DNA from 3 places in the Comamonas sp. UBA7840 genome. Region 1 is predicted to be linked to each of the others. Evidence: predicted binding sites of a transcription regulator. Region 1 holds the regulator's gene; each other region holds the start of a gene.
What was found. The regulator sigma-54, encoded in region 1, starts transcription at its own class of promoters, with help from an activator protein. The targets are predictions, from matches to a motif close to TGGCANGNAANCTGCTTT.
Positions count from the first base shown of each region.

Region 1 (9,787 bases):
CTTCAGGAATTTCTTTGCCTTCTGCGCCCCACAGGATGGCGGGGTTGGTCATCAAATGGCCCACATTGCGCAGGAACATCAGCGAGCGGCCGTGCAGCTTGACGGGCTGACCATCTGCACCGGTGTAGATGCGGTCGCCGTTCAGGCCACGGGTCATGGTCTTGCCGCCCTTTTCAAAGGACTCGGTCAGCGTGCCCTTCAAAATGCCCAGCCAGTTGCTGTAGCCCAGTACCTTGTCTTCGGCATCCACCGCAGCCACGGAGTCTTCCAGGTCCAAGATGGTGGAGACGGCGGCTTCCACCACCACGTCGGCCACGCCCGCAGCATCGGTCTGGCCGATGGGGGTGGACTTGTTGATGATGATGTCGATGTGCAGGCCGTGGTTCTTCAGCAGCACCGAAGTGGGCGCAGCCGCATCGCCTTGGTAGCCGACGAACTTGTCCGCATCCTTCAAGCCCGTGGTGTTGCCGTTCTTCAAAGTCACGACCAGCTTGCCGCCTTCGACCTGGTAAGCCGCTGCATCTTTGTGCGAGCCCGCAGCCAGTGGCACGGCCTGGTCCAGGAAGTTGCGTGCAAATTCAATGACCTTGGCGCCGCGCACGGGGTTGTAGCCCTTGCCCTTTTCGGCGCCGCCTTCTTCGCTGATGGCGTCGGTGCCGTACAGCGCGTCATACAGGCTGCCCCAGCGCGCGTTGGCGGCGTTCAGTGCGTAGCGCGCGTTCAGGATGGGCACTACCAGCTGGGGGCCGGCCATGGTGGCCAGCTCGGCATCCACGTTCTCGGTGGTGGCCTTGGCGTCCTTGGGCGACTCGACCAGATAGCCAATCTGTGTCAGAAATTTTTGGTATGCCGCCATGTCGGCGATGGGGCCGGGGTTGGCCTTGTGCCAGGTGTCCAGCTCGGCTTGCAGGCGGTCGCGCTCGGCCAGCAGGGCAGCATTCTTGGGGGCCAGATCGGCCACCAGTGCATCAAAGCCTTTCCAGAAGGCGGCAGCATCGACGCCGGTACCGGGCAGAACCTGCTCGTTGATGAAAGTGTGCAGTTCGTTGGCAACTTGCAGGCCGTGAACTTGGGTGCGTGCAGTCATGGTGGTAACCCCCTTGGATCAGTAGAAAACCAAAGCCCCAGTATTTGGAGCCTTGCTCCCACTGTATTGCAAAGTTTGGAGTTAATAAATTGGGCAAAAAGCTTATAACTGATGACTTTTATGCAAAAGTGGGCAACACTTCAAGCATCTGCTGTACGGAAGAATATGCAGAAAACATAGCTGCTAGCGCTTGGTGTATAAGCGTTAGAGGCCAATTTGGTTCATAAATTATTTGTGCCATGGACAAACTCAAAGCCTTCGAGTCCTTTGTCTCGGTTGCGACCAAAGGCAGTTTGACGGCCGCCGCCAAGGCCGAAGGGGTGGCGCCCGCCATCATGGGGCGCAGGCTGGATGCGCTGGAGGCGCACCTGGGCGTCAAGCTCATGGTGCGCACCACACGCCGCATCAGCCTCACGCACGAGGGCAGCGCTTTTTTGGAAGACTGCCAGCGTCTGCTGAGCGATGTGGCCAATGCCGAGGCCAGTGTTTCTGCAGGCGGCGTCAAGGCCACCGGGCATTTGCGCATCACCGCCCCGGCAGGGTTTGGCCGCCGCCATGTGGCACCGCTGGTGCCGCTGTTCCACGACCTGCACCCCGATGTCACCATCTCTTTGAACCTGAGCGACCGCGTGGTGGACTTGGCCGGGGAGGGCTATGACTGCGCGGTGCGGGTGGGGGATTTGCCCGATTCCTCGCTGATCAGCGTGCGCATGGCGGACAACCGCCGCCTGTGCGTGGCCACACCCGCTTACCTGCAGGCCTATGGCACGCCCCACCACCCGTCCGAGCTGGCGCAGCACCGCTGCCTGACGCTGTCCAGCGACGCCTCGCAAACCCGGGGCTGGGCCTTTCGCCTGCCCAGCCGCGATGGCGGCACCGAGGTGGTGCACTTCAAGCCCACGGGGCCGCTGGATTGCTCCGACGGCCAGGTGCTGCATGACTGGTGCCTGGGAGGCTGGGGCGTTGCATGGCGCAGCACCTGGGAGGTAGAGTCAGAAATTGCAGCGGGGCGTTTGCAGGAGGTGCTGGCGGAATTTGCCGCGCCACCCAACGGGATTTACGTGGTGTTTCCACAGCGCAAGCACATGACGCTGCGCTTGCGCCTGTGGATGGACTACCTCAAGGGGCAATATGAACGCCCTGAGTTTTGGAGCAAGGGGATAGCGCGATGACTTGGGAAGCAATTTTGGCCAGCCTGCACCTGGTGGCCATTCTGACGGCGGTGGTGTTTCTCTCCAGTGAGGCGGCGCTGTGCCGTGCGGAGTGGATGAATGCTGCGGTAGTGCGCCGTTTGGCCAGGCTGGACATGATTTACGGCCTGGCCGCGCTGGCGCTGCTGCTGACGGGTATTGCCCGCATCGTCTGGGGTGCCAAGGGCATGACGTGGTACGTCAGCCAGCCGCTGTTTCACCTGAAGATGCTGTTGTTTTTTGTGGCGGCCATCTTGTCGCTGCGTCCCACCTTCACCATCCGCAAGTGGCTCAAGGCGCTGGATGGGGCGGGCACCTTGCCCCAGCCCGAGGCGGTGCGCGCGGTGCGCACTTGGATCATGGTGCAAGCCCACATCATTCCCGTGATCGCGGTGATTGCCGTGTTCTGGGCACGGGGCATGTAGCCCTGCGAGGGCAGATGCCTTTAGCGGCGCACATAGCTTTTGCGCCCACTGTCTGAGATGCAATAGCGCCCGCCGCGTGGGCCGGTACACACCGCACCGCTGCGGCAGCTGCAGGTGGTGTCGGTAGCGGCCGGGGCCTGGAAAGCGCGCACCGCAGCAGGGGCGCGTGCATCGCTACAAATTTTGCGTGATGCGCTGAGGGAGCCGTCTTTACAGACAAACTGGCTACCCATGCAATGGTCGATGCCCCCTTTGCGCCCTGAACAGGGGGTGTTGGCGCCGTAGCTCTGGAAGGCCACGCCCAGCAGCAAGCAGGCCTGCGCACAGCGTGAAGTTTGCAAAACCATCTCCCTGACGTTTTTCGGATGCCCTGTATGCGTGATTTCAAGGCTTGGGCAGATTGTGCCCTGCGCACGTAAAATCGCCTGATGCTTTCTGTCAAACAAGAATTGCTCGCCGCCCTGGCGGCTGAGCTCGAAACCCTTTCGCCAGGCGCCGGCGCACGCGCTGCGTTTGAAAACCCCAAAGTGGCAGCCCATGGCGATTTCGCTTGTACGGCAGCCATGCAACTGGCCAAGCCGCTGAAGGCCAACCCCCGTGCGCTGGGCGAGCAGTTGCAAGCCGCCCTGATGGCCACAGCACCTTTTCAGCAGTGGGTGGAGGCGATTGAGATCGCAGGCCCCGGCTTTTTGAACATTCGCCTCAAGCCCGCCGCCAAGCAAGAAATCATCCGTGAAGTGCTGGGCCAGGCCGAGCAGTTTGGCTATCAGGCCGACCGTGGTGAAAACATCCTGGTGGAGTTTGTCTCTGCTAACCCCACAGGCCCCCTGCACGTGGGCCATGGCCGCCAGGCCGCAATTGGCGATGCCATCAGCAACCTGTATGCCACCCAGGGCTGGAAGGTGCACCGCGAGTTTTATTACAACGACGCGGGTGTGCAGATTGATACCCTGACCAAGTCCACCCAGTTGCGCGCCAAGGGCTTCAAGCCCGGTGACGATTGCTGGCCTACCGACAGCGACAACCCCCTGGCCAAGAACTTCTACAACGGCGACTACATCGCCGACATCGCGGCTGCTTTCCTGGCCAAGGAAACCGTGAAGGCCGATGACCGCGAGTTCACCGCCAACGGGGACGTCGAGGACTACGAAAACATCCGCAACTTTGCCGTGGCCTATCTGCGCAACGAGCAGGACAAGGACTTGCAGGCGTTCAACCTGAAGTTTGACGAGTACTACCTCGAGTCCAGCCTCTACACCAACGGCCACGTGGCCGATACGGTGCAGCGCCTGATTGCCAGCGGCTACACCTATGAGCAAGACGGTGCGCTGTGGCTCAAGTCCACCGAGTTTGGTGATGACAAGGACCGCGTGATGCGCAAGTCCGATGGTCACTACACCTACTTCCTGCCCGATGTGGCCTACCACATCCAGAAATTCCAGCGTGGCTACGGCAAGGTGGTGAACATCCAGGGCACGGACCACCACGGCACGATTGCCCGCGTGCGCGCCGGTCTGCAGGCCGCGAATGTGGGCATCCCCCAGGGTTACCCCGACTACGTGTTGCACACCATGGTGCGTGTGGTGCGCAATGGCGAAGAAGTGAAGATCAGCAAGCGCGCCGGCTCTTATGTGACCTTGCGTGACCTGATCGAGTGGACCAGCAAAGACGCCGTGCGCTTCTTCCTGCTCAGCCGCAAGCCCGATACCGAGTACACCTTCGACGTGGACCTGGCCGTGGCGCAGAACAACGACAACCCCGTGTACTACGTGCAGTACGCGCATGCGCGCATTTGCTCGGTGCTGCGTGCCTGGCAAGAAGCTGGTGGCGCTGGTGTGGCTGCGCTCAAGGATGTGGATCTGTCTGCGCTGGAAGGGCCGCAGGCCCAGGCGTTGATGCTGCTGCTGGCCAAGTACCCCGAAATGCTGACGGCCGCCGCCGCTGGCAACGCCCCGCATGACGTCACTTTCTACTTGCGAGATTTGGCTTCCGCCTACCACAGCTACTACGACGCAGAGCGTATCTTGGTGGACGACGAGGCCGTGAAACTGGCGCGTCTGGCACTGGTCGCTGCGACTGCGCAAGTGCTGCACAATGGCTTGGCTGTGCTGGGTGTGAGCGCACCCGAGCGCATGTAAGCGAAACAACAAGCAACGTGACAGGCGGTTTTATGGGTAAGCAGCAGCGTGGTGGCACCATCTTGGGGCTCATCATTGGTTTGATCTTGGGCTTGGGCATTGCGCTGGGTGTGGCGGTGTACGTCACCAAAGTGCCAGTGCCTTTCCTCAACAAGGGCGAGCACCGCGACATCGAGAAAACCGAACAGGAGCGCAACCGCAGTTGGGACCCCAATTCGCCGCTCTACGGCAGCTCGCCTTCGCGCGCGCCCCAGGCGCCTGCTGCGGCAGCGCCAGAAGCACCTGGCACTTCTGCCGCCATTCCCCCCGTCGACCCGGTTGCCAAGCCGCCAGCGGCTACGGCAGACCCGCTGGGTGATTTGGCCAAGGCGCAGGTCAAAGCCTCTGATGCCAAAGCTGCGGCAGAAGCCAAGGCGGCCGCCAGCACCGCCAACGCTGGCTCGGACGGATTTAGCTATTTTGTCCAGGCTGGCGCATTCCGCACCCAGGGTGATGCGGATGCCCAGCGTGCCAAACTCGCGATGCTGGGCTGGGAAGCGCGCATCAGTGAGCGTGAGCAAAATGGACGCCCGGTGTTCCGCGTGCGCGTGGGCCCTTTCGCCAAACGTGGTGATGCGGAGCAGCTGAAGCAAAAATTGGACGGCGCTGGGGTGGATTCGGCCTTGGTGCGCGTGCAGCAATGAACTTTTTGAGCGACCTATGCTCAATACCAACCATATCTCGTGAAGGAGTCTCTTTGATGCAACGCCGCCAGTTCTCTTTGGCCGCAGCCACTGCTGCAACTTCCCTGGCTTGGGGTGCCAACACTGCATTCGCGCAGCAAGCAGCCCCCAAGGAAGGCAAGGACTATGTGCGCCTTTCCAAGCCTGCACCCACCGAAGCCCCCGCAGGCAAGGTGGAAGTGGTGGAGTTCTTCTGGTACAGCTGCCCGCACTGCAACGACTTTGAGCCCACTTTTGCGGCCTGGAAGCAAAAAGCTCCGGCCAACGTGGTCGTGCGCCGCGTGCCTGTGGCGTTCAACGCCAGCTTTGTACCCCAGCAAAAGCTGTACTTTGCGCTGCAAGCCATGGACAACTTTGATGCCATGCACGTCAAGGTATTCCGCGCCATTCACGTGGAGCGCAACAAACTGGCCAAGGATGAGGACATCTTCAACTGGGTGGCCAAGCAAGGCGTGGATGTGAACAAGTTCAAGGAAATCTACAACTCGTTCAACGTGTCCAGCCAAGTGCGCAAGGCTACCGCGCTGCAGCAAGCCTACGACGTGGAAGGCGTGCCTTCCATGGGCGTGGCAGGCCGCTATTACACCGACGGCCCCCGCGCAGGCAGCATGGCCAACGTGCTGAATGTGGTGCAGCATTTGGTTGCACAAAGCGCCAACGCCTGATGCAGACAGGGTTGCGAGCCCTTGCGCAGCCACAAAGCCCGCCTTGTGCGGGCTTTTTTCATGGAAAACGAGCATGCATGACTACAATGTGCTGCAAGAAACGTGCCCTGCCCACATGACACCCAAACTCCTCACCTGCCTCTTGTTGACCGCCTTTGTCGGCGTTTCCGGTATTGCGCACGCCGAGCGTGCTGACCGTGACAAGCCCATGAACATTGAAGCGGATGCCTTGCGCCATGACGAGCTCAAGCAAACCAGTGTGTTCACCGGCAATGTGGTGATGACCAAGGGCTCGATCGTGTTGCGCGGTGCGCAGCTGGATGTGCGCCAAGATGCACAGGGCTACCAGCATGGCGTGGTCAAGGCAGAACCCGGCAAGCGTGCGTTTTTCCGGCAAAAGCGTGACACGGCGCCCGGCGCTCCCGAAGAGTTTGTCGAAGGCGAGGGCGAGGTCATTGAGTACAACGGCCAGACCGATGATGTGAAGCTGATTCGCCGTGGACAGTTGCGCCGCTATACCGGTGGCAAGCTCAGCGACGACATCATGGGCAGCGTCATCACCTATAACAATCTGACCGACGTGTTTACCGTGGATGGTGAAAAGCGCAGCAATGAGCCCTCGTCGGCACCCGCTGGCTCCGGGGGCCGCGTGCGCGCTATTTTGGCGCCCAAGGCCACCGCTGCCCCATCACCCTCGACCGCCCCAGCGCAGCCCTTGCAGCCTTCCGGCACCCTGAATTTGCAAGGAAAGTAATGGCTGAGCAGACCCAAGACATCGCAGGCACCAGCAAGCTGGAGGCCCGCCATCTGGCCAAGTCGTACGGCAGCCGCAAGGTGGTCAAAGACGTCTCCATCACGGTACAAAAAGGTGAGGTGGTGGGCTTGCTGGGCCCCAATGGCGCTGGCAAAACCACGTCGTTTTACATGATTGTGGGCTTGGTGCGCAGCGATGGTGGGGATGTGCTCATCGATGGGCACTCGGTGGGCAATATGCCCATCCACCAGCGCTCGCGCCTGGGGCTGTCGTACCTGCCGCAAGAAGCGTCGATCTTTCGCAAGCTGAATGTGGAAGACAACGTGCGTGCCGTGCTGGAGCTGCAAAAAGACGCAGCGGGTAAGCCGCTGTCGTCGGCAGAGATTGAAGCTCAGCTGAGCAAGTTGCTGCAAGAGCTGCGCGTTGAGCATTTGCGCATGTCGCCCTCGCTGGCGCTGTCCGGCGGTGAGCGCCGCCGTGTCGAGATCGCGCGGGCGCTGGCTACCAACCCACGCTTTATCTTGCTGGACGAGCCTTTTGCCGGTATCGACCCGATCGCGGTGATCGAGATCCAGCGCATCATCGGCTTTCTCAAGGAGCGCGGCATCGGCGTGCTGATTACCGACCACAACGTGCGTGAAACCTTGGGCATTTGTGACCACGCGTTCATCATCAGCGATGGCACGGTGCTGGCACAGGGAACGCCGCAGGAGATTGTCGAAAATCCGGATGTGCGCCGGGTCTACCTCGGCGAGCACTTCCGCATGTAACCCTCCTCAGCAGCGTTATCAAAAACAACAAGGGTCGAGAGAGCACACAGAGGGAGTACAGCGTTGAAGCCAGGTTTGTCACTGCGGGTCTCACAGCATTTAGCACTTACGCCGCAACTGCAGCAATCCATTCGCCTCTTACAGCTATCGACGCTGGAGCTGTCCCAAGAAGTTGAGCAGATGCTCGACGACAACCCTTTCCTCGAGATCGCGACCGAGGATGCGCCGCGCGAAGAATTTGGCCTCGACAGTGCCAATACCGCCCCGCAGGGGGATGCAGACACGGCGGAAGAATTTTCATATTCCATAGCTGACAGCGCAGGCGCAGCAAGCGCTGAAGGCCAAAAAGACCAAGAATTTTCAGCGCCGGAAAGCGATGTGCCCAATGACTGGGAAGGCGACGGCAGCGTGGACATGTCGTCCTTCGACGAGGGTGAATGGGGCGGTGAGGCCTCCGCACGCGGTCAGCGCAACGACGATGACGATGCGCCCACTGCCTTGGACTTGGCGGGCAGCCACGAGTCGCTGACCGACTTTTTGCACCAGCAGGCGCTGTCGCTGCGCCTGTCCGAGCTCGACCGCTACGCCCTGCGGTTTCTGATCGAAAACCTCAACGACGACGGCTACCTGGAAGATTCGCTGCAGGAGCTGGCTGAAGGGCTGGCTGGCACCGACGATCTGGAGCAGCTGGACGAGCTGGTGCACCGCTTCACCGTAGCACTGCGCCTGCTGCAGTCGCTGGAGCCGGTGGGCGTGGGCGCACGCGATCTGGCCGAATGCCTGCGCCTGCAGCTGTTGCACCTGCACCGCGAGGACCCGCGGGACGAGCTGCTGGAGGTGGCGCTGCAGGTGTGCGCGCAGCCGCTGGACATGCTGGCGCGGCGCGATGTGCGCAAACTGATGCAGGCCTGTGGCCTGCCCGAAGCCAAGGTGCGTGCCGCGCTGGGTGTGATTGCGCGGCTGGAGCCCAAACCGGGGCGCCGTTTTGCCGATGTGGAGCGCCACATCATCGTGCCCGATGTGATCGTCAAGAAGTTGCTGCGCAAGGGTACGGACGGTCTGGCGCAGTTCAGCGTGCAGCTCAACCCGGACGTGATGCCGCGCCTGCGCGTGCACGATGTGTACGCCAACGCCCTGCGCAGCCACAAGGGCAGCGACGGGCACGCCGGCCTGCAGCAGCGGCTGCAGGAGGCGCGCTGGTTTATCAAGAACGTGCAGCAGCGCTTTGACACCATCTTGCGCGTGTCCAAGGCCATCGTTGACCGGCAAAAGAACTTCTTCGTACATGGCGAGTTGGCCATGCGCCCGCTGGTACTGCGCGACATTGCCGATGAGCTGGGCTTGCACGAATCGACCATCAGCCGCGTGACCACGGCCAAGTACATGGCCACACCGCACGGCACCTATGAGCTGAAATTCTTCTTTGGTTCCGGGCTGGGCACGGAGACGGGCGGCAATGCCTCCAGCACGGCGGTGCGTGCCTTGATCAAACAGTTCGTGGCGGCCGAAAACACCAAAAAGCCGCTGTCGGACAGCCAGATTGCCGAGATGCTCAAGGAGCAAGGCATTGAATGCGCGCGCCGCACCGTGGCCAAGTACCGCGAGGCGCTCAAAATTGCGCCAGCGAACCTGCGCAAGGCGCTCTAAGCACGCTGAAGGGCCGGGTTGATACCTGTGCAGTAGCGCAGGTCGGCACGGCCCTTTAAAATTACCGCCTAGAACACCATCGAGAACGCAGCGGCTGACGCTGCGTTTTTGCTTTCAGCGGGAGTCTGCCGGCAGCCACACCACGGCGAGGCGGCTCGCGTATGCTGGACCCCTGCTATGAACCAATTGCATTTGTTTTTGCCCTGCGCCGCTGGCGTTGAGGGTTTTCTGGCCGACGAAGTGCGCGCTATTACGGGCGTGGGCAAGGATGACGTGCTCACGGGCCGGGGCGGTGTCATGGTGCGCGCGATGTGGCGCGACGCCATGCTGCTCAATCTGCACAGCCGTCTGGCCCAGCGGGTGCTGGTGGAGCTGTCGTTCACCGAGTA
Region 1 is NZ_DLTI01000038.1:3,689-13,475, reverse strand. Features, by position in the region: gene B3R00_RS14430 (malate synthase G) at 1-1,087, opposite strand, end outside; gene B3R00_RS14425 (LysR family transcriptional regulator) at 1,327-2,259, shown strand; gene B3R00_RS14420 (DUF2214 family protein) at 2,256-2,702, shown strand; gene B3R00_RS14415 (hypothetical protein) at 2,723-3,043, opposite strand; gene argS (arginine--tRNA ligase) at 3,131-4,840, shown strand; gene B3R00_RS14405 (SPOR domain-containing protein) at 4,873-5,523, shown strand; gene B3R00_RS14400 (thiol:disulfide interchange protein DsbA/DsbL) at 5,580-6,227, shown strand; gene lptA (lipopolysaccharide transport periplasmic protein LptA) at 6,343-6,981, shown strand; gene lptB (LPS export ABC transporter ATP-binding protein) at 6,981-7,751, shown strand; gene B3R00_RS14385 (RNA polymerase factor sigma-54) at 7,815-9,398, shown strand; gene B3R00_RS14380 (THUMP domain-containing class I SAM-dependent RNA methyltransferase) at 9,576-9,787, shown strand, end outside.

Region 2 (9,787 bases), on a different contig from region 1:
CTGGCTGCAATGGCTGTGGAGCTGGATGGGGACAGCTACGGCGGCAGCCAGTGCGGTGGCTGCGGCTGTTACCGTGGTGCTGCTGGTGAGCCCCGTGATGATCATGATCGCTCTGGCTGTGGTGTCGGTGGTGATGACGCCCCAAATGGTCGAGCTGGTCGCCGCACGGCGGTTTGCGCACCTGCAGCGCAAACACGGAGCAGGCTGGGTGGGCAGCACGTGGTGGGCACTGTGCGCAACTGCGCTGGCTTTGCTGGCCTTGTTGCTGTCTCTGCCCCTGTGGCTAGTGCCACCCTTTGTGCTGGTGTTGCCACCGCTGATTGGGGGCTGGCTGACTTACCGGCTCATGACCTTTGATGCCTTGGCCGAGCATGCCAGCAAGGCAGAGCGCCATGCCATTTTGCACACGCACCGCTATCGCTTGATACTGATGGGCGTGGTTTGTGGCTACATCGGTGCTGCACCCAGCTTGGTGTGGGCTTCCGGGGTGGTGTTTGCCGCAGCCTTTTGGGTGTTGATTCCGTTGGCGGTGTGGATGTATGCGCTGGTGCTGGCTTTTGCATCACTGTGGTTTGCGCATTACACGCTGGCAGCTTTGTACAGTTTGCGTGCAGCGCAAGAGCGTGCCCCCGAATGAAATGCCCTGCAAACAGAGGGCCCCAAACAGCTGCTGCGATAGATGCATGTCTTAATTGGTGCAATCCTGCGTATGAAATGCTGAGTGCATCAATGTGGTGCGTACTTACGAACTAAAATGGTGCCAAGAAGACGGGCTCGGAGGGGTTCGTTAGATTTGCACCAAAATGGTGAATTTGATAAGGCCGTGAAGACAAATACTTCATGGCCTTATGCTTGTGAAAGTGTGTTGGCGCAGCTGGCACGGGTTGGCATGCAAACTGCTTTGCTAACTTTGTACTTTCTATGAAGCGCTTTTCCAGGAGAACCTGATGGCTAAGACCGTTGCAGATGTGATGAACCTAGTGAAGGAAAACGAGGTCAAGTTTATTGACCTGCGCTTCACTGATACCCGTGGCAAAGAGCAGCACGTGACTGTGCCGCTGTCGCACTTTGATGAAGACAAGTTCACGTCGGGCCACGCCTTCGACGGTTCATCGGTTGCCGGCTGGAAGGGTATTGAAGCATCGGACATGTTGTTGATGCCCGACCCGAACACCGCCAACATCGACCCCTTCTTTGAAGAAACCACGCTGATCTTGCAGTGTGACGTGATCGAGCCCGGTGACGGTAAGGCCTATGACCGCGATCCCCGCTCGGTGGCCAAACGCGCTGAAGCCTACCTGAAGGCTTCCGGCCTGGGTGACACCGCATACTTCGGTCCCGAACCCGAATTCTTCATCTTTGACGGCGTGCGCTGGGGTACAGAGCCTCACAACCCCTTCTTCGAAATCGAAGAGTACGAGGCACCATGGAATACCGGCACCAAGTTTGAAGGTGGTAACCGTGGTCACCGTCCCCGTACCAAGGGCGGTTACTTCCCCGTGCCTCCCGTCGATAGCACCCAAGACATGCGCGCTGAAATGTCACTGATCTTGGAATCGCTGGGCATCCCGGTCGAAGTGTTCCACCACGAAGTGGCTGGTGCTGGTCAAAACGAGTTGGGCACACGTTTTTCCACCTTGGTGGAGCGTGCTGACTGGACCCAGCTGCAAAAGTACGTGATCTGGAACGTTGCCAACACCTACGGCAAGACGGCCACTTTCATGCCCAAGCCTTACTCTGGCGACAACGGCTCTGGCATGCACGTGCACCAGTCGGTGTGGAAGGACGGCAAGAACCTGTTTGCCGGTGACGGCTATGCCGGTCTGTCTGACTTTGCGCTGTACTACATCGGCGGCATCATCAAGCACGCACGTGCCCTGAACGCCATCACCAATCCCGGTACCAACTCGTATAAGCGTCTGGTGCCCGGCTTTGAAGCGCCTGTGAAGCTGGCTTACTCGGCCAAGAATCGCTCTGCTTCGATCCGCATTCCTTACGTGAGCAACCCCAAGGGTCGCCGCGTGGAAGCCCGCTTCCCCGATCCACTGATGAACCCCTACCTGGGTTTTGCAGCGCTGCTGATGGCTGGTTTGGATGGTGTGGAAAACAAGATTCACCCCGGCGAAGCTGCGACCAAGGACCTGTACCACCTGCCTCCCGAAGAAGACAAGTTGGTGCCTACCGTATGCCACAGCCTGGATCAAGCGCTGGAAGCGCTGGATGCAGACCGCGCCTTCCTGACCAAGGGTGGTGTGTTCAGCGATTCCATGATCGATGCATACATTGAGTTGAAGATGGGTGAAGTCACGCGCTTCCGCCAAGCGGTGCACCCAGTTGAATACGATATGTACTACTCGCTGTAATTGGCTCAGACTGCGCCAATAAGCAACTCAAAAAGGCAGCTTTGTAGCTGCCTTTTTTTGTGGCAAACATGTAGATGCTTATCTGGAAAATCAAGGACAAGTTGTGCCGTGCATAGCACAATGCAGCCATACCGTGAGTCTTGGAGTACACGCGGCTCACTCTTGAATGGAGGCATAACAATGAATCGATGGATGGTGGTGCTTGGCTGTTGCATTGCGGCAGGATCGGCACAAATCAATGCCATAGCGCAAGAGCGTATTTATCGCTGTGGGAACGAGTACACCAACAGCGCAGCAGTGGCCAAGCAGCGCAATTGCCAAGTGGTGGAGGGTGGTCATGTGACGGTGGTTCACACCGGTGGGGGCAGCAGTACAGCGAATAAACCCGCTGAGGGCAGTAAGCCTGCGTCTGCGGGCAACCGTGCTGCGGTGCAAGTAGATGCCAACCAGCAAAAAGCCCGTGACAACGATGCGCGCGCTATTTTGCAAGGTGAGCTCAAGAAGGCGCAGGAAAAGCTCAGCGCGCTGCAAGCCGAATACAACGGTGGCAATCCAACGAAAACTGCACTGGAGTTGCGTAACCCGCAGGTTTTTAACGAACGCTTAGAGGCACTGAAAGCCAACATTGCCAGACAAGAGGCTGATGTGGCGGGTATTCAGCGTGAGCTGGCGCGCCACAATGGTGGCTGATTTTTGGAAAGATAGATTGCATGCCGCTTGATGCTACTGCTGCTGCACAACGTTTTGCCGCCTTGGATTTACTCTCTACGCTGGCGGTGGTGGTAGATGCGCAAGGTTGCATCGTGTTTGCGAATGCGGCGCTTGAAGGCGCGGTGGGTCTGTCTCGGCGGATGCTGGAAGGGGCAGAGTTCGCACCCTATTTGTCGGCGCCTTCTTTGTTGCGAGCGGGCCTGGATACTGCCGATGGGCAGCGCCCCAGCTATGCCGCCATGAGCTTTGATACGGGGTTGCAACGCCCTGCGCAAGACCCCTTATTCGTCCACGTGACGGTAACAGCTGTTGAGCACACCGATTTGCGGTTGATTGAGCTTTGGGTGCTGGAGCAGCAGGCACGCCAAGACCGAGAAGAGCGCTTGGTAGAGCAAGCGCAGGCCAACAAAGAGCTGGTACGCAACTTGGCCCATGAGATTAAAAATCCGCTGGGCGGTATCCGTGGTGCGGCGCAGTTGTTGGAGATGGATCTGGAGAGCAAAGAGCTCAAGGAATACACCCAAGTCATCATTCATGAAGCAGACCGGCTGCAAAGCCTGGTGGATCGTCTCCTGGCCCCACACCGCCATCCCCACCAGCTGGTGGATTTGAATATTCACGAGGTGTGCGAGCGTGTACGTTCGCTGGTGCTGCTGGAATACCCGCAAGGGCTCAAAATTCGCCGTGATTACGATATCTCGATTCCTGAATTCAAAGGGGATAGAGCGCAGCTCATACAGGCCTTGCTCAACATTGTGCAAAACGCTGCCCAAGTGCTGTCGGAGAAGGTGTGTACTGGAGATGCAGAGATTACGTTGCGTACGCGCGTGGTGCGTCAAGTCACAATTGGTCGCCAGCGCCACAGACTGGCACTGGAATTGCATGTCATCGATAACGGCCCCGGCGTGCCAGATCACATCAAGGAACGGATTTTTTATCCGTTGGTGACTGGCAGGGATGGCGGCTCAGGCTTGGGGTTGCCGCTGGCGCAGACATTTATTCAGCGTCACCACGGACTCATTGAATGCGAGAGCATGCCTGGGCGCACGGATTTTCGTATCCTCATCCCGTTGCCTTAAGTCCGAAGTCTTTGAAGCACAAGCAACGGAAGGTAAATACAGCATATGAAGCCGATCTGGATAGTAGATGACGACCCCTCGATCCGCTTCGTCTTAGAAAAGGCGTTGGCTCGCGAAAATTTGGAAACCCGTAGCTTTAGCAATCCCCGTGAGGTGCTCGCTGCATTGGCTGATTTGCCCGATGGTGATCCCGCACAGCAAGGCCCCAGAGTGCTGGTGAGCGATATCCGTATGCCAGGTGGATCGGGGCTGCAACTGTTGGAAGAGGTGCATGCCCAGCAGCCGGATCTGCCTGTCATCATCATGACGGCCTATTCGGATTTGGACAGCGCGGTCTCTGCCTTTCAGCGTGGCGCGTTTGAGTATTTGCCAAAGCCGTTTGATCTGCCCAAGGCAATTGAGCTTATTCGCCGTGCAGTGGAAGAAAGTGAGCGCGAGCAAGTTGCGGAAGAGCGCCAAACAGTCATGCCGGAGATGCTAGGTCAAGCCCCGGCCATGCAGGATGTGTTTCGTGCGATTGGGCGGTTGAGTCAAAGTGCTGTGACGGTACTTATTACGGGCGAGTCTGGTTCGGGCAAAGAGCTGGTTGCCCGTGCTTTGCACAAGCACTCACCAGTATCTGGTGGACCATTTGTCGCCATCAATACGGCTGCTATTCCTAAAGATTTGCTGGAGTCCGAATTGTTCGGGCATGAGCGTGGCGCATTTACAGGGGCGCAAACCCAGCGGCGTGGCCGCTTCGAGCAAGCGGAGGGGGGTACCTTATTTCTTGATGAAATTGGCGACATGCCATTTGATTTGCAAACTCGCTTGCTGCGTGTTTTGTCGGATGGTCAGTTTTACCGCGTGGGTGGGCATACGGCGGTCAAAAGCAATGTGCGTGTGATTGCAGCGACGCACCAAAATTTGGAGCAGCGCGTCAAAGACGGAGTATTTCGCGAAGACTTGTTCCATCGTTTGAATGTGATCCGCTTGCGCCTTCCCTCTTTGCGCGAGCGCGCCGAAGATGTGCCGATGTTGGTCAAGCATTTTTTGCAGCGCAGTGCCAAGCAACTTGGTGTGGAACCCAAGCGCATTTCCGAAGCTGCATTGCAGCGCATGGCGCAGTTCAGCTTTCCCGGTAATGTGCGCCAGCTAGAGAATATTTGCCACTGGCTGACGGTGATGGCCCCTGCGCAGCAAATTTCAGTGCAGGACTTGCCGCCAGAGGTACTGGCAGCTGCGCCGACTGAGATGCTGGCGCAGACAGCAGTGTCGAGTGTGATGTCAAACCCTAGCGAGCCTGGGGTGGCACTGTCTCCGCAGCCAGAGCCTGCAGCGATTCAACAACTTGTGGCATCGCAAGGTTGGGAAGCATTGCTGGAAGTCGAAGCCAAAAAGCTTTTGCAAAGCGATTGCAAAGAAGTTTGGGACGTTTTGAGCCAGCGCTTCGAGTCGAGCTTGATCAATACGGCCTTGGGTCTGACCCATGGCAAGCGCATGGAAGCTGCGCTGCGTTTGGGGATTGGTCGCAACACTATTACCCGAAAAATTCAAGAACTGGGGTTGGATGGGGCTGAGCGAGTAGTTTCAGAAAATTAATAGCTACCTTGCTACCAGCACAAAGGCATATGCACGCATATGCCTTTTTTTTATGCACGAGAGATTCAGAAGGTGTGGTCTATGTGGCCAGTCCTACATCCAGCGCTTGCCTATGCCGACCGTCTGGGGGGCATGCCGGGTCTGACAATTCCATAAAGCTAGTGCTCGCTTTAGTTTTGTGAGTGCTTCACGATTGACCAGCATGCTTACATTCCCTTTTATTCACGCAAAGGTATGTTCAAGTACCCAGTTCGTTACATACATGGTCTTCTGACGGCAGAGCCTGGCGTTGAGGTGTCAGCGATGACCACAGATCGCCAAATGCTCATAGTCTCTGAACAAGAGAATGCGTATTGGCACATACAGTTTGCACAAGAGCCTTATTACGTGGCTGGTAGAGGGTACGACCAATATAAGCCTGCGTATGAACTGGGCTGGATGGCTGCTTTGCAGCATCCGAATGCTGACTTCGCAGAGTTGGTGCAAGCGCTGGAGATACAGTGGGGTGCCCAGACTACAACCAGTTTGCTGCCATGGCGAGAAGTGCGCCAAGCGGTAAAAGATGCCTGGATGCATGCCCGTGCACAAATGCACAATAGGCAAAGCATCTCCCTGACCGTGATACCCGTACGCGATCTGCCCGCCGTACTCTACCCCTTGCATAAAGGGTGCCAAACGCTGCTACGTGATCTTTGGAGTATGCGTTCTGTGCCTGTGAATGATTTTGCACAACAGGTTATTGAGCGGCATATCGATTTGTTGCAACGATTTATTCAGGTGCTGGGCTCCTTATGCCATAGCAATAAAGTCTCCTTAAACAATGTGAGTCATTGGCCGCAACGGCTATATGTGGGATGGATGACATTTAGATCTCGACTCTCAGAATGGACTCCCGCAGAGGCTTTTGAAGTGTGCGAGCGGCGCGAGCGCAGCTTGCTTTTTGCGTACCAGCGTGCGCTACGCAAAAACTTGCCAGTAGATGTGAAAATTTTGTTAACGCAACAGGCAAAAACGCTGCAGTTGAATTTGGAGAAACTGGTTTGGGTGCGGCATAACTGGTCGCTGTAAAGCTTGGCTTGCTAGTGCCGTGGTGATATGGGTTTTATGCCTCACGCAAATTTTTCTCGGGTGATTGCTCGATCTCGGGTTGTATTCCCACAAGGGCTAATCGGGGATGCATTCAACAATCAATTGCGTGACCACTGATGCATGCAGTGGCACTGGAACGAAGGGGCACGCAATGACAATGCATTACACAGGCGCTTTGCTAGGACGAGAGGCGGTGATTCAATTTCCTGAAAGCACCGCGCAGGTAAGCTATTCCGTGCGTGGCGACCTGATTTGGCGTGTGACGGACAAGAATGGCAATGTGACGCAAGGCAACGAGCGTTTGAGTTACTTGCAGCTTTCCGAGACTTTGCATTTCTTGAACTGGATTGAAAAAACAGGCTTCACGGTAAGTCAAATCATTGATACCGAAAATGGCAAAGTCAAAGCTTTTTGGTCATATGCAGATGAGTTGACGGATCGAGGTCATCGCGCATCCATGTTTGTGGATGGGACGTTCCGGTTTGTCTAGAACCTATCTTTGTGGTCGCGACGTCATCGCTGCCCGAATTTTGAGCACACGCTGCAATCCTAAGCGGGGCGCAGGTTGTGGCGATTTTTCATAGAGTTTTCCACAGCCAAACCCACAGAGATTGGGTACAAGTGCATTAGAAAAAAAGCCCTCGCACACTGTGCAAGGGCTTTTGTTATAGCGTCTGAGCAGTGATAGCTCAGCGCACGATCTCGCTTTCAACGGTCATATCCAAAACATCAATGTGTTTGGATGCATCTGCAGGAGCTTGGTCGCGTGTGAAACGCTTGATACGCAGCACATTACGCACCCCATCTTGATGGGTGTAGCCTTCAATCGAGCCGTAGTAGTTTTGCCATTCGCCCGCGCTTTGTTTGATGCCTTGGCTGCTGTACTGGATCTCTCGCACGCGCAAGCATTGCGCATTCGGAATCAGCGGATGGTTGCATGCAACTTTTTGTGGTGCGACTTCTAGAAAAATGCGTTGGCTGTTGCCATAGAGTGTTTCGTGCGTCGGCGTTCCCTTGAACTGCCAGGAAGCGCCGCCTTCGAATTTCAGCTCTAACGTGGGTGTGGGGCCATCCTTGATTTTCCAAGTCTGCGCTTTGGGTAATTGTTGTGCGACGTTTTGCTCCAATTCCATCAATGCGTTGTCATTGCAAGCCATCATGGTGGCCGCCAAACGGCTGATTTGGATGTGTTCGCCTTGGGTGCTGTAACTACCCATGAGGGTGTTGCACAGGCGATCGACGCTGATGCGCTGGTCGGCAGAAAAATTGACACCGATGGTACGTGCCGTCTTGTCGTTGGAGGCAGGAATTTGCCACTGAGGGTCTGGTGTGCTCTGCGAGGTCAGCGCTTGCTGTAATTCCCAGCGGTGGGATTGCAAGGTGGCCGTAGCCTTGCCCGCTTGCGCTGGTTTTTTAAGGTCTGCAGAGTGTGTGGTGCAGCCCACCAGCATCGTAGTTCCCAGTGCGCAAGCCAACCCCAGTGATTTCAAGGACAACATTCAGTAATAACTCCTGTGTACCGTGCGTTGCGCACGGTGATATACAAGCATGCATGAGAAATGCATGATTTGGTGCATGTATGTAGCGTTTTGTAGTGTAAGACTGTGCCTTGATACCGAATGAGACAGTTTATGGTCCGAGCTTTAGGCATACGCAGTGTGCCAATTGCAAGTAGCTATAAAATCGTGAGCGATTTACCGGTGGGTCAAGCAGCAGTTGTGCACCAGACTCACAATCACAGGTTTCTTGGAAACAGTTATGTCCCATTTTTTCTCAGGCAACTCGGCGCGTCGAATCGTTGGTGCATTCTCAGTGCTGGGGATGGCGGCGCTGCTGACGGCTTGCAGCGGCTTGGGCGGGCGCTCTGCGACCGAAGCGATGCCCAAGGTGGAAGAGAAATTTGGTTCAGCTGCCACCTATTCACGCTTGTTTGATGCGACGCCTGCACAAACGTGTGAAGCAGCGCGCCGCGCATTGCTGAGTCAGGGCTACATCGTCAACAAGGCGGATAAGGAGGTGGTAGAGGGCCAAAAAAGCTTTCAGCCCCAGCCGGACCGCCATGTGCAAATGAATATTCGCGTGACCTGCGTGCCAGAAAGCAGCGATGGCGGCTTGAGCATGGGCTTTGTCAGTGCCTTGCAAGACAGTTTTGCGTTGAAGATGGCCAGCAATTCCGCCAGCCTGGGCGTGAGCATGTTGGGTACTGTCTCTGTGCCCGTGGCAGCAGGTCATGACTCCATGATCAAAATTGGCAGTGAAACCGTAACCAGTGACCAGTTTTATGACAGCTTCTTTGATCTGATGCGCCGCTACCTGCTGGTTGAGGCACCGTAAGGTCTGAGCGAGCTTAGCAAGCGCCCCTAGCCAAGTTTAATGCTATTTAAAAAATAGCTTTGAGCGCTTTATTCATAAGGGTTGATGGCCGATTAGGCTAAAAATAGCGCAGGGTCAACCATGGTGCGGTTGAGCATGACCCCCCAGTGCAAGTGCGGGCCAGTGACGCGGCCGCTGGCGCCAACTTGGCAAAAAGTTTGTCCCGGTTGCAGCACATCGCCAACGCTGCATTGCACACCGGACAGGTGGCAGTACATGGTGAGAAGGCCGCCGCCATGGTTCAGCCACACCGTGGTGCCGTTGAAAAAGTAATCCCCAATATCGACGACCTTACCGGGGAGCGGCGCTACAACACTGGTGCCAGTGGGGGCCGCAATGTCCATTCCACTATGGGGATTGCGTGATTGCCCATTAAAAACGCGGCGCAGCCCAAAACTGCTGGAGCGCGGGCCTGAGCAGGGCGGTTGCATGCGCATGGCCGTCAACGTTGGTGCGGGTGCGCTAAAGAGCGCCATGATGGTTTGCTGGTGCGCCCGTTCGCGTTCATGCCGCGCCAAGTCTTGGGGCGCTAAATCTACCGTTTTAGGGGCAACTTTCAGGCGCTGCTCGGCATACTGCTTGTCGCTCACG
Region 2 is NZ_DLTI01000027.1:190,468-200,254, forward strand. Features, by position in the region: gene B3R00_RS11425 (EI24 domain-containing protein) at 1-637, shown strand, start outside; gene glnA (type I glutamate--ammonia ligase) at 948-2,363, shown strand; gene B3R00_RS11435 (hypothetical protein) at 2,544-3,053, shown strand; gene glnL (nitrogen regulation protein NR(II)) at 3,074-4,153, shown strand; gene ntrC (nitrogen regulation protein NR(I)) at 4,199-5,734, shown strand; gene B3R00_RS11450 (hypothetical protein) at 6,038-6,802, shown strand; gene B3R00_RS11455 (MoaF-related domain-containing protein) at 6,975-7,313, shown strand; gene B3R00_RS11460 (META and DUF4377 domain-containing protein) at 7,513-8,322, opposite strand; gene B3R00_RS11465 (DUF2242 domain-containing protein) at 8,582-9,157, shown strand; gene B3R00_RS11470 (M23 family metallopeptidase) at 9,250-9,787, opposite strand, start outside.
Region 2: a site for sigma-54 is predicted at 886-903, ahead of glnA (type I glutamate--ammonia ligase). Genes of this name have one in related genera too.

Region 3 (9,787 bases), on a different contig from region 1:
GGCAGCAGCTGCCAGCCACCGCTCATCCACACCGGGTTTTCCACGGCCACGTTCTGCGCGCCGAAGGTGGAGCGCACCAGCTGCATCAGCACCAGCGAGATGCCCCAGGTGGCCAGCAAAGTTTCCAGCGGGCGGCCGTACAGAAAGCGCAGCACGCCGCGCTCCATCACTGCGCCCACCAAGGCGGAGGCCAGAAAAGCTACGGGCACCGCCGCCAGCAAATACCAGTCAAAGAAGTCGGGCAGATAGCTGCGAAACAGCCCCTGCACCACAAAGGTGGCGTAGGCACCGATCATCATCAGCTCGCCATGGGCCATATTGATCACACCCATCAGGCCATACGTAATCGCCAGACCCAGCGCCACCAGCAGTAGGATGGAGCCCAGACTGACGCCGGTGAAAGCCACGCCCAGGCGCTCGCCCCAGGCCAGCTGGTCTTTGACTTCGGCCAGCGCACGTTGCAGCGCGGCCTGCACTTTTTCATCGTGCTCCTGCGTCAGCTGTTCATTGAGCAGCAGGCGTGTGGCAGGGGTGGCGCTCTGGGCCAGTAGCTGCGCGGCGGCTATGCGCTGCTGGGCATCGTTGCTGCCCAGCAAAGCCGCCGAGCGGGCCATCTCCAGCTCGGCCTTCACCACTGCATTCGATTCCTGCCCCAGGGCTTTTTCCAGCATAGGCAGGCGCTCGGGTGTGGCGCCCTTGAGCATGGCCTTGGCGGCATCCAGCCGCTCGGCATCGTTGCCCACAAACAGGTTCAGCGCAGCCTGTGCATTGCCGATCTCGCGGCGCATGCGGTTGTTGGTGCTGGCATCTTCTGCCCCTTCGGGCAGGGGCGTGGCCTGTCCTGTGACGGGGTCCAGCGCTTCGCCGCCGCGCACGATGAAAGCCCGCTCAGCTGTGTACTGCACTTCACCATCGCGCAGCGCATTCAAAAAATCCGAAACACGGGCTGCTTCGCCCGTGGCCACGGCGTCTTGCATGGCGGCAATCCGGCTATTGTTGTCGCCATCGGCCATGGCCAGCGTCTGCTCGGCCGTCAGGGCGTGCGCAGCGGGCTGCCACAGGGCCAAGGCTGACACGGCAGCCCCCAGCCAGGGCCTGCAGCGCTGCAAGAGGGGTGAAAACATATGCAATCCGATCAACAAAAGGCCCGTCACACCGGACGGGCCTTGCTACAAAGGTTCCGGTACTGACACAGCGATGCAACCGCCGTGCCAGATCGCCTTTACTTCTTCTCTGGCTCGTCCTTTTTCTTGTCATTGCCTTCGATGAAGGGGCTCCAAGGCTGCGCTTTGATCGGGCCTTTGGTCTTCCAGACCACGTTGAACTGGCCATCGGCCTTGATTTCACCAATCAGCACGGGCTTGTGCAGGTGGTGGTTTTTGGCATCCATGGTCAGCGTGAAGCCGCTGGGTGCCTTGAAGGTCTGGCCCGCCATGGCTGCAATCACTTTGTCAGCCTCTGTACTCTTGGCCTTCTCGGCCGCCTGCTTCCACATGTGGATGCCGACGTAGGTGGCTTCCATGGGGTCGTTGGTCAGCGGCTTGGTGGACTGGCCGGGCAGGTTCTTGGCCTTGGCATAGGCGCTCCACTGCTTGATCCAGGCGTCATTGGTGGGGTTCTTCACGCTCATGAAGTAGTTCCACGAGGCCAGGTGGCCCACCAGGGGCTTGGGGTCAAGGCCGCGCAGCTCTTCCTCACCCACCGAGAAGGCCACCACCGGCACATCGGTGGCCTTGATGCCAGCGTTGCCCAGCTCTTTGTAGAAGGGCACATTGGAGTCGCCGTTGATGGTGGAGATCACCGCCGTCTTGCCCCCGGCGGCAAACTTTTTGATGTCGGCCACGATGGTCTGGTAGTCGCTGTGGCCAAACGGGGTGTAGGCCTCCATGATGTCCTTGTCGGCCACGCCCTTGCTCTTGAGGAAGGCGCGCAAGATCTTGTTGGCGGTGCGGGGGTAGACATAGTCGGTGCCCAGCAGTACCCAGCGCTTAGCACTGCCGCCGTCCTCGCCCATCAGGTATTCCACTGCAGGAATGGCCTGCTGGTTGGGCGCTGCACCGGTGTAGAACACGTTTTTCGACAGTTCCTCACCTTCGTACTGCACGGGGTAAAACAACAGGGCATTGTTTTCCTCATACACCGGCAGCACCGACTTGCGGCACACTGAGGTCCAGCAACCAAAGGTCACAGCCACCTTGTCCTGGCTGATCAGTTGCTTGGCCTTCTCCGCCGCCAGTGGCCAGTTGGAGGCGGTGTCGATCACCACAGGCTCCAGTTTCTTGCCCAGCACACCGCCTTTGGCGTTGATGTCCTCGATAGTCATCAGCGCCATGTCTTTGAGCGCGGTTTCTGAAATCGCCATGGTGCCAGACAGTGCATGCAGCACACCCACCTTGATGGTGTCTGCGGCCTGTACGGACATGGCCGAAAAGCCCATGCCCGCGACCGTTGCGGCAGCGGCCAAAGTATGGAGAGGGAAGCGGCGTGGGGTCATGAAAAGCTCCTCAGGGGGTCAGGTTGAATGCGCCCGCCATCGGCAGACAGCGGTCTGCACACCCCTTTGCAAGCCATATGCCACTTTGACGAATGCGCGCCACTTTCACCAAAGCGGTGCAACAAATAACGACAGACGGCAAACATGCACCAGGTTCACCACGCCACGCACCAACAAAACCTGCAACCGCCGCAGTTGCAGACCAGGCGGCACCACATTCAAGCAAGCGCATGCCGCCCTATGCACCAAAGACAGCACTGGCACGGCTTTTGCAAAAGATGGTGGCAAGCCCCGCTGCTGCTTTTGGCACCGCTGCCCCACACTGCCATGGAACTTTCTGCCAGCGTTCCATCTGCACCCGCCAACCCCGCCAACAGCCACGCGCTGGCCCATCACATTTAGAGCGAAAAAAATTATGGAACTGACTCCACGTGAAAAAGACAAGCTGCTCATCTTCACCGCCGCCTTGCTGGCCGAACGACGCCAGGCGCGTGGCCTGAAGCTGAACTACCCGGAAGCCGTGGCCTTGATCAGCGCCTTTGTGATGGAAGGTGCACGCGACGGCAAAACCGTGGCACAGCTGATGAGCGAAGGCCGCACGGTGCTGACCCGTGCCGACGTGATGGAGGGCGTGGCCGAGATGATTCCAGACATCCAGATCGAAGCCACCTTCCCCGATGGCACCAAGCTGGTCACGGTGCATGAGCCCATCGTCTAGCCCCTCAAATTTCAAGCCTTTTTGGCCTATAGCCCTTATTTGACCAGCGCTAACAGCTATGAAAACCACACACCTGATTGCCACCTCCGTTGCCGCAGCAGCGGCACTGCCCCTCACCGCCCTGGCCCACGCTGGCACTGATGGCGGTGGCCACCACAATTTTCTGGACAGCCTGACGCACGCCATCACCCACCCCTTGGGGGGTGCCGATCACCTGGCCGCCATGCTGGCCGTGGGTGCCTGGAGCGCACTGGCATTTGGCCCGTCTCGCAAGGCCTGGGCCGCACCCGCGGGCTTTGTGGCGCTATTAATTGCGGGCTGCCTTGCCGGTTTTGCAGGCCTGCATGTGCCCGCCATGGAGCCCATGATTGCCGCATCCGTTTTGGTGCTGGGCTTGCTCGTCATGGTGCAGCAAAAAATGGCCGTGGGCGCAGCCGCTGGCCTGGCCGGTGTGTTCGCCTTCTTTCATGGCGCCGCACACGGCTATGAGCTGTTTGAAGCATCCTTCGCCCCTGCGGCGGGCGTGATCGTGGGCATGGCCGCAGGCTCGGCCCTGCTGCATGTCACAGGCATGGTGGTGGGCCACCAAGTCATGCAGCGCCACCAGGCGATCGCCAAGGTGGCGGGCGGCCTGACTGCCATACTGGGCGCCATCATGCTCACGCGTTTAGCCTGAAGAAAGGGCTGCATATGATCCCAGGAGAAATTTTGGTAGACGAAGGCACGCACGTGCTCAACCCGGGCCGCGCCATCACCACGCTGGTGGTGAAAAACGCCAGCGACCGCCCCATTCAAGTGGGCTCGCACTACCACTTTGCCGAGACCAATGCCGGGCTGGAATTTGACCGTGCAGCAGCGCACGGCAAACGCCTGAACATTGGCAGCGGTATGGCCGTGCGCTTTGAGCCCGGCCAGCAACGCACGGTGGAACTGGTGGACATGGGCGGTGCGCGCAAGGTGTACGGCTTTCGTGGCCTGATTCAAGGGCCGCTGTAATGCCCCTGTGCCCCTTCTTACTACGTACATTCACTGCCCCCCAATGGGGCACATGCCTCGCTTGCGGTGGCTCTACAGGAGACATGTGATGGCCACCATGGACAAACGCGCCTACGCCGAAACCTTTGGCCCTACCGTGGGCGACCGCCTGCGTCTGGCCGATACCGAGTTGATTGTTGAAGTCGAGCAGGACTACACCTTGGCTGCGGGCGGCTATGGGGAAGAAGTGAAGTTTGGCGGCGGCAAAACCATTCGCGACGGCATGGCGCAAAGCCAGCGCAGCCGCGAGCAAGGCGCCATGGACACGGTGCTGACGAATGCGCTGATCCTGGACCACTGGGGGATTGTCAAAGCCGACATTGGCCTGAAGGGCGGGCGCATTGCCGCGATTGGCAAAGCGGGCAACCCCGACACCCAGCCGGGCGTTGACATCATCATCGGCCCGGGCACGGAAATCATCTCCTGCGAGGGCCACATCGTCACCGCCGGCGGCATTGACACCCACATCCACTTCATCGCCCCACAGCAGATCGAGGAAGCGCTGACCAGCGGCATAACCACCATGATTGGCGGCGGCACCGGCCCGGCCACCGGCACCTTTGCCACCACCTGCACGCCCGGCCCCTGGCATATGGAGCGCATGCTGCAAGCGGCCGACGCCTTCCCCATGAACCTGGGCTTTCTGGGCAAGGGCAATGCAGCCCTGCCAGCCGGCTTGCACGAGCAGATCAGCGCCGGAGCCATTGGCCTCAAACTCCACGAAGACTGGGGCAGCACGCCAGCAGCCATCAGCAACTGCCTGGATGTGGCCGAGGAGACCGACACCCAGGTCGCCATCCACACCGACACGCTCAACGAGTCCGGTTTTGTGGAGGACACCGTGGCCGCCTTCAAGGGGCGCACCATCCACACCTTCCACACCGAAGGCGCGGGCGGCGGCCATGCGCCCGACATTCTGAAAGTGGTGGGCGAGGCGAATGTGCTGCCATCGTCGACCAACCCCACGCGCCCCTACACCATCAACACGCTGGACGAGCACGTCGACATGCTGATGGTCTGCCACCACCTGGACGCCGGGATTGCCGAGGACCTGGCCTTTGCCGAAAGCCGCATCCGCAAGGAAACGATTGCGGCCGAGGACATCCTGCACGACATCGGCGCGATCAGCATGTTCAGCTCCGACAGCCAGGCCATGGGCCGCGTGGGCGAGGTCATCCTGCGCACCTGGCAGACCGCGCACAAGATGAAGCAGCAGCGCGGTGCTTTGTCCGGAGACGGCGCACGCAACGACAACTTCCGCGTCAAGCGCTACATCGCCAAATACACCATCAACCCGGCGATTGCCCACGGCATCAGCCACGAGGTGGGCAGCATCGAAGTGGGCAAGTGGGCCGACCTGGTGATCTGGAAACCGGCTTTCTTCGGCGTCAAGCCGTTTTGCATCTTGAAAGGCGGCAGCATTGCCATGGCCGCCATGGGCGACCCGAACGCCTCCATCCCCACGCCCCAGCCCGTGCACTACCGCCCCATGTTTGCCAGCTTTGGCGGTGCGCTGGCTAAGACTTCGCTGACCTTTGTCTCGCAGGCCGGGCTGGCAGCCGGCATCGGCGAGCGCTTTGGCCTGGTCAAGACGCTCTCAGCGGTGAAGGGCATTCGCGGCGTGCAAAAGCAACACATGGTCCACAACGACCTGGCGCCACGCATGGAGGTGGACGCCCAGACCTACGCCGTGCGCGCCGATGGGCTGCTGCTGACCTGCGAACCCGCACGCAGCCTGCCCATGGCGCAGCGCTATTTCCTGTTCTGAGCCCTCACGCGCCAGGAGCTGTCTTATGGGCCTTGAACCACGCCAGCCAGTCGCCGCTGTCAATCACCGGCGCGGCATGCACGGTCGCTGGCAAGGCCTCGTAGACCAGCACTGCCAGCATCTGCGTGCCACCGCCGGTCAGGGCCACCGGCACGGTGAGGGTGCGCTTGGTGTATTCGCCCGTGTCCTGGGGCCAGATACCTTCGTAGCCGTCGAGCACCTGCTCCAGGGCCGTGTCCAGGAGATAGACCTCGGCCAGCACCTGCTGCGTGCCCTGCAGCACCAGGCCGGGGTACCAGCCCAGGTCGTGCAGCGTGCCCGTCAGCGTGGTGCGACCGGTGATCACCATACCGCCGCGCAGCCGCGCAATGTCATTCACACCACCGGCGCGCAGCGTGCCGTAGACGGCCACATGGCCCACACCGCAGGGCTGCCAGCCGGGCTTATCAGACCGAGAGAGTTCAGAGGGGGTTGACATGTTTGTCATGCTATTGGATAGAAAAGCGCTTGGGAATGCACAAAGCGCGCCAGTCTGTAGCTCTCCTTTTGAAAGTAACCTATGTTGACCATCCACAAACTCCTGCCCCAGGGCCAAGGCCTGGCCAAAGTGCTGCTGCAGCGCGCCGCCACCGTCGAGCTGGACTGGGACGTGCGCCAGAAGTCGCGCTTTGCCGCCACCGACAGCCAGGGCCGGGAACTAGCCATCTTCCTGCCACGCGGCCAGGCCGTGCGCGGCGGCGACGTGCTGGTGGCCGAAGACGGATCGCTGATCCGTGCGATTGCCGCACCCCAGCGCGTGCTGAAGATCACCGCCTGCGCCACGCACGGCACGACCTTTGATCTGATGCGTGCTGCCTACCACCTGGGCAACCGCCATGTGCCCATCGAGCTGCAACCCGACCACCTAAAGATAGAGCCCGACCATGTGCTGGCCGACATGCTGCGCAGCATGCACATGACCGTGGTGGCAGCAGATCTGCCGTTCGAACCCGAAGGCGGCGCCTACGGCGGCCATGTGACCCACGACGGACACAGCCACCACCATGGGCACGGGCACGGGCATTCCCATGACCATGACCACGCTCATCCGCACGCGCCCCAGCCTGCACATGCCGACAGCTGCTGTGGCCATGCACATCCCCATGCACACGGCCAAGGTGGTTGCGGATGAACACGCCCCTGCATCTGACGGCCAGCAGCTTCCTGCAGCTGATATGGCTGGCATCGCCCGCCCTGCCAATTGGTGGCTTCTCTTACTCGGAAGGGCTGGAAGCGGCCGTCAATGCTGAATTAGTTACTACAGAAGTCGAAGCATCGGATTGGATCGTCGAGCAGTTGCAACTGACGCAGTCACGCGGTGACATGGCAGCCATTGCCCAAGCTTTTCCCGCTTGGGCCTGCAATGACACGGCGCGCCTTGCCCAACTGAACGACTGGGTACGCCATACCCGGGAAAGCAGTGAGTTGCGCTTGCAAACCGAACAGATGGGGCGCTCCTTGGTGGAGTGGCTCAAAAACCGCTACGCCGCTGATAACGCAGCCCAAACGCAGGTGCAGTGGCTGGCCGCGCAAGACGCCAGCTACCCTATGGCCTTTGCCTTGGCCGCCCACCTGACGGGCGCCAACGCACGCGACGCGCTGCTGGCCTATGCCTTTGGTTGGGCCGAAAACATGGTGCAAGCCGCCATCAAGGCCGTGCCGCTGGGGCAGAGCGCAGGCCAGCGCATTTTGGCGCGGCTGGCCCAAGAGATTCCTGCCGCAGCCGAGCATGCCTTGGCACTGCCCGATGCCGCGCGCCAAGCTTTTTCGCCCATGCTGGCCATTTTGTCGGCCCGGCATGAACACCAATACTCCCGCCTGTTCCGATCATGAGCACTGCACTGCACCACATCCCCCACCGCACCAAAAAACTGCCGCCGCTGCGCGTAGGCATTGGCGGACCTGTTGGCTCGGGCAAAACCACCATCCTCGAAATGCTGTGCAAGGCCATGCGCGCAAAGTGGGACTTGATCGCCATCACCAACGACATCTACACCAAGGAAGACCAGCGCCTGCTAACCATCAGCGGCGCCCTGCCTGCCGAGCGCATCATGGGTGTGGAAACCGGCGGCTGCCCGCACACCGCCATCCGGGAAGATGCGTCCATCAACCTGGAAGCGATTGACCGCATGCTCAAGGACTTTCCCAACGCCGACATCATCTTTATCGAATCCGGGGGCGACAACCTGGCCGCCACCTTCAGCCCCGAGCTGAGCGATCTGACAATCTACGTCATCGACGTGGCAGCGGGCGAGAAAATCCCCCGCAAGGGCGGCCCCGGCATCACCAAGAGTGACCTGTTTGTCATCAACAAAACCGACCTGGCCCCGCACGTGGGCGCGGACCTGGCCATCATGCGCAGCGACACCATCCAGCAACGCACCACACCCAAAGGGCTGAAACCTTTCGTGATGACCAATCTGAAAACCCTGGACGGACTGGACGAGGTGGTGGGCTTTATTGAAAAACAAGGGTTGCTGGTGAACGGCAACGCCTAACACCCTGCGGCGTTAGGCCTTCAGCAACGCCAACGGCACTCAGGCACACTGGGTGCCGTTGTGCTTTTCAGAGGATGTTGCCCATGTCACGCTTGACCACCCGTTTGCTGCAGCTTGCCACAGCCGCCTTTGTGATCTGGAGCGGTGTGTTTGCGGTGGCCATGGTCAGTCAGTTGGCCGATGCCGCAGACCGCTTGCACGCGGGTGCGGGCCAGCCCGTGTTCTGGAGCTTGCTCACCCTGCTGGCACTGACGGTGGCTGTGCCCACCCTCATGCTGTGGCGCATGCCTGCAGCGCTGCGTTACCCGCAAGATGCAGATCTGCATGCGGTGGCCGCCTATACGCAGCGCCTGCGCACCCACTTGGCGCGCAACCCGCGCTTGGCTGGCCAGCCGCTGCACACCGCGCAAGATATCGAAGCCGCTTTGACGCTGCTGCGCAGCGCAGCGGAAGCCGAAACCCAACGCAGTGCTACCAGCGTGCTGGTCAGCACCGCACTGCTGCAAAACGGCAGGCTGGATGGGCTGGTGGTGCTGATCAGCCAAATCCAGCTGGTCTGGCGCATTGCACGCATTTATGGCTTGCGCCCCTCACTGCGCCAGATGTCTTACCTGTACGGCAATGTGGGCGCCTGCGTGCTGGTGGCCTATGGGATGGAAGAAGTGGATTTTGCAGCGCTGACCGCCCCGATTGTGCAGGCCGCAGCGCCCTCCACCATGGGCAGCGTGCCGGGGCTGGGTGGCATGGGCGCGCTGCTCACCAACAGCCTGGCCAGTGGCGCAGCGAATGCTTTTTTGACCTTGCGCGTGGGTCTGGTGGCTGACGCCTATTGCGCACCACAGCAGCAGCCCGACCGCACCACCATCCGCACCAGCGCCACGCGCCGCGCTGCGCAACTGTTGGGCCGCATCGTCAAAGACAGCAGCACACAAGTCAGCCAGGCCGTGTACCAACGCCTCAAGCACAGCGTGGTCAGCACCGCGCAGGCAGCGGCAGGCAGTGTGAAACAAGCCAGCCGCAGTGTGGGCGGCGCTACGCAGTCTGTCTATCAGGCCACGGCACACCGCCTCAACCAAGGCGTGCAGCAGGTCAAAGGCTCTACCAGCGCCGCCACCCAGCGTTTGCAGCAATCCAAACCGCAAGATCCACCAGGTCAATAAGCATGTTTTTTGCCTTTCACGCCTATCCAGCAAGCGCTGAAAGCTATGGTTTTATTTCTGGATAGCTGCACTTGA
Region 3 is NZ_DLTI01000026.1:51,920-61,706, reverse strand. Features, by position in the region: gene urtB (urea ABC transporter permease subunit UrtB) at 1-1,013, opposite strand, end outside; gene urtA (urea ABC transporter substrate-binding protein) at 1,223-2,494, opposite strand; gene B3R00_RS09655 (urease subunit gamma) at 2,910-3,212, shown strand; gene B3R00_RS09650 (HupE/UreJ family protein) at 3,271-3,888, shown strand; gene B3R00_RS09645 (urease subunit beta) at 3,903-4,208, shown strand; gene ureC (urease subunit alpha) at 4,297-6,015, shown strand; gene B3R00_RS09635 (gamma-glutamylcyclotransferase family protein) at 6,020-6,493, opposite strand; gene ureE (urease accessory protein UreE) at 6,575-7,186, shown strand; gene B3R00_RS09625 (urease accessory protein UreF) at 7,183-7,887, shown strand; gene ureG (urease accessory protein UreG) at 7,884-8,552, shown strand; gene B3R00_RS09615 (DUF697 domain-containing protein) at 8,636-9,712, shown strand.
Region 3: a site for sigma-54 is predicted at 2,753-2,770, ahead of B3R00_RS09655 (urease subunit gamma). Genes of this name have one in related genera too.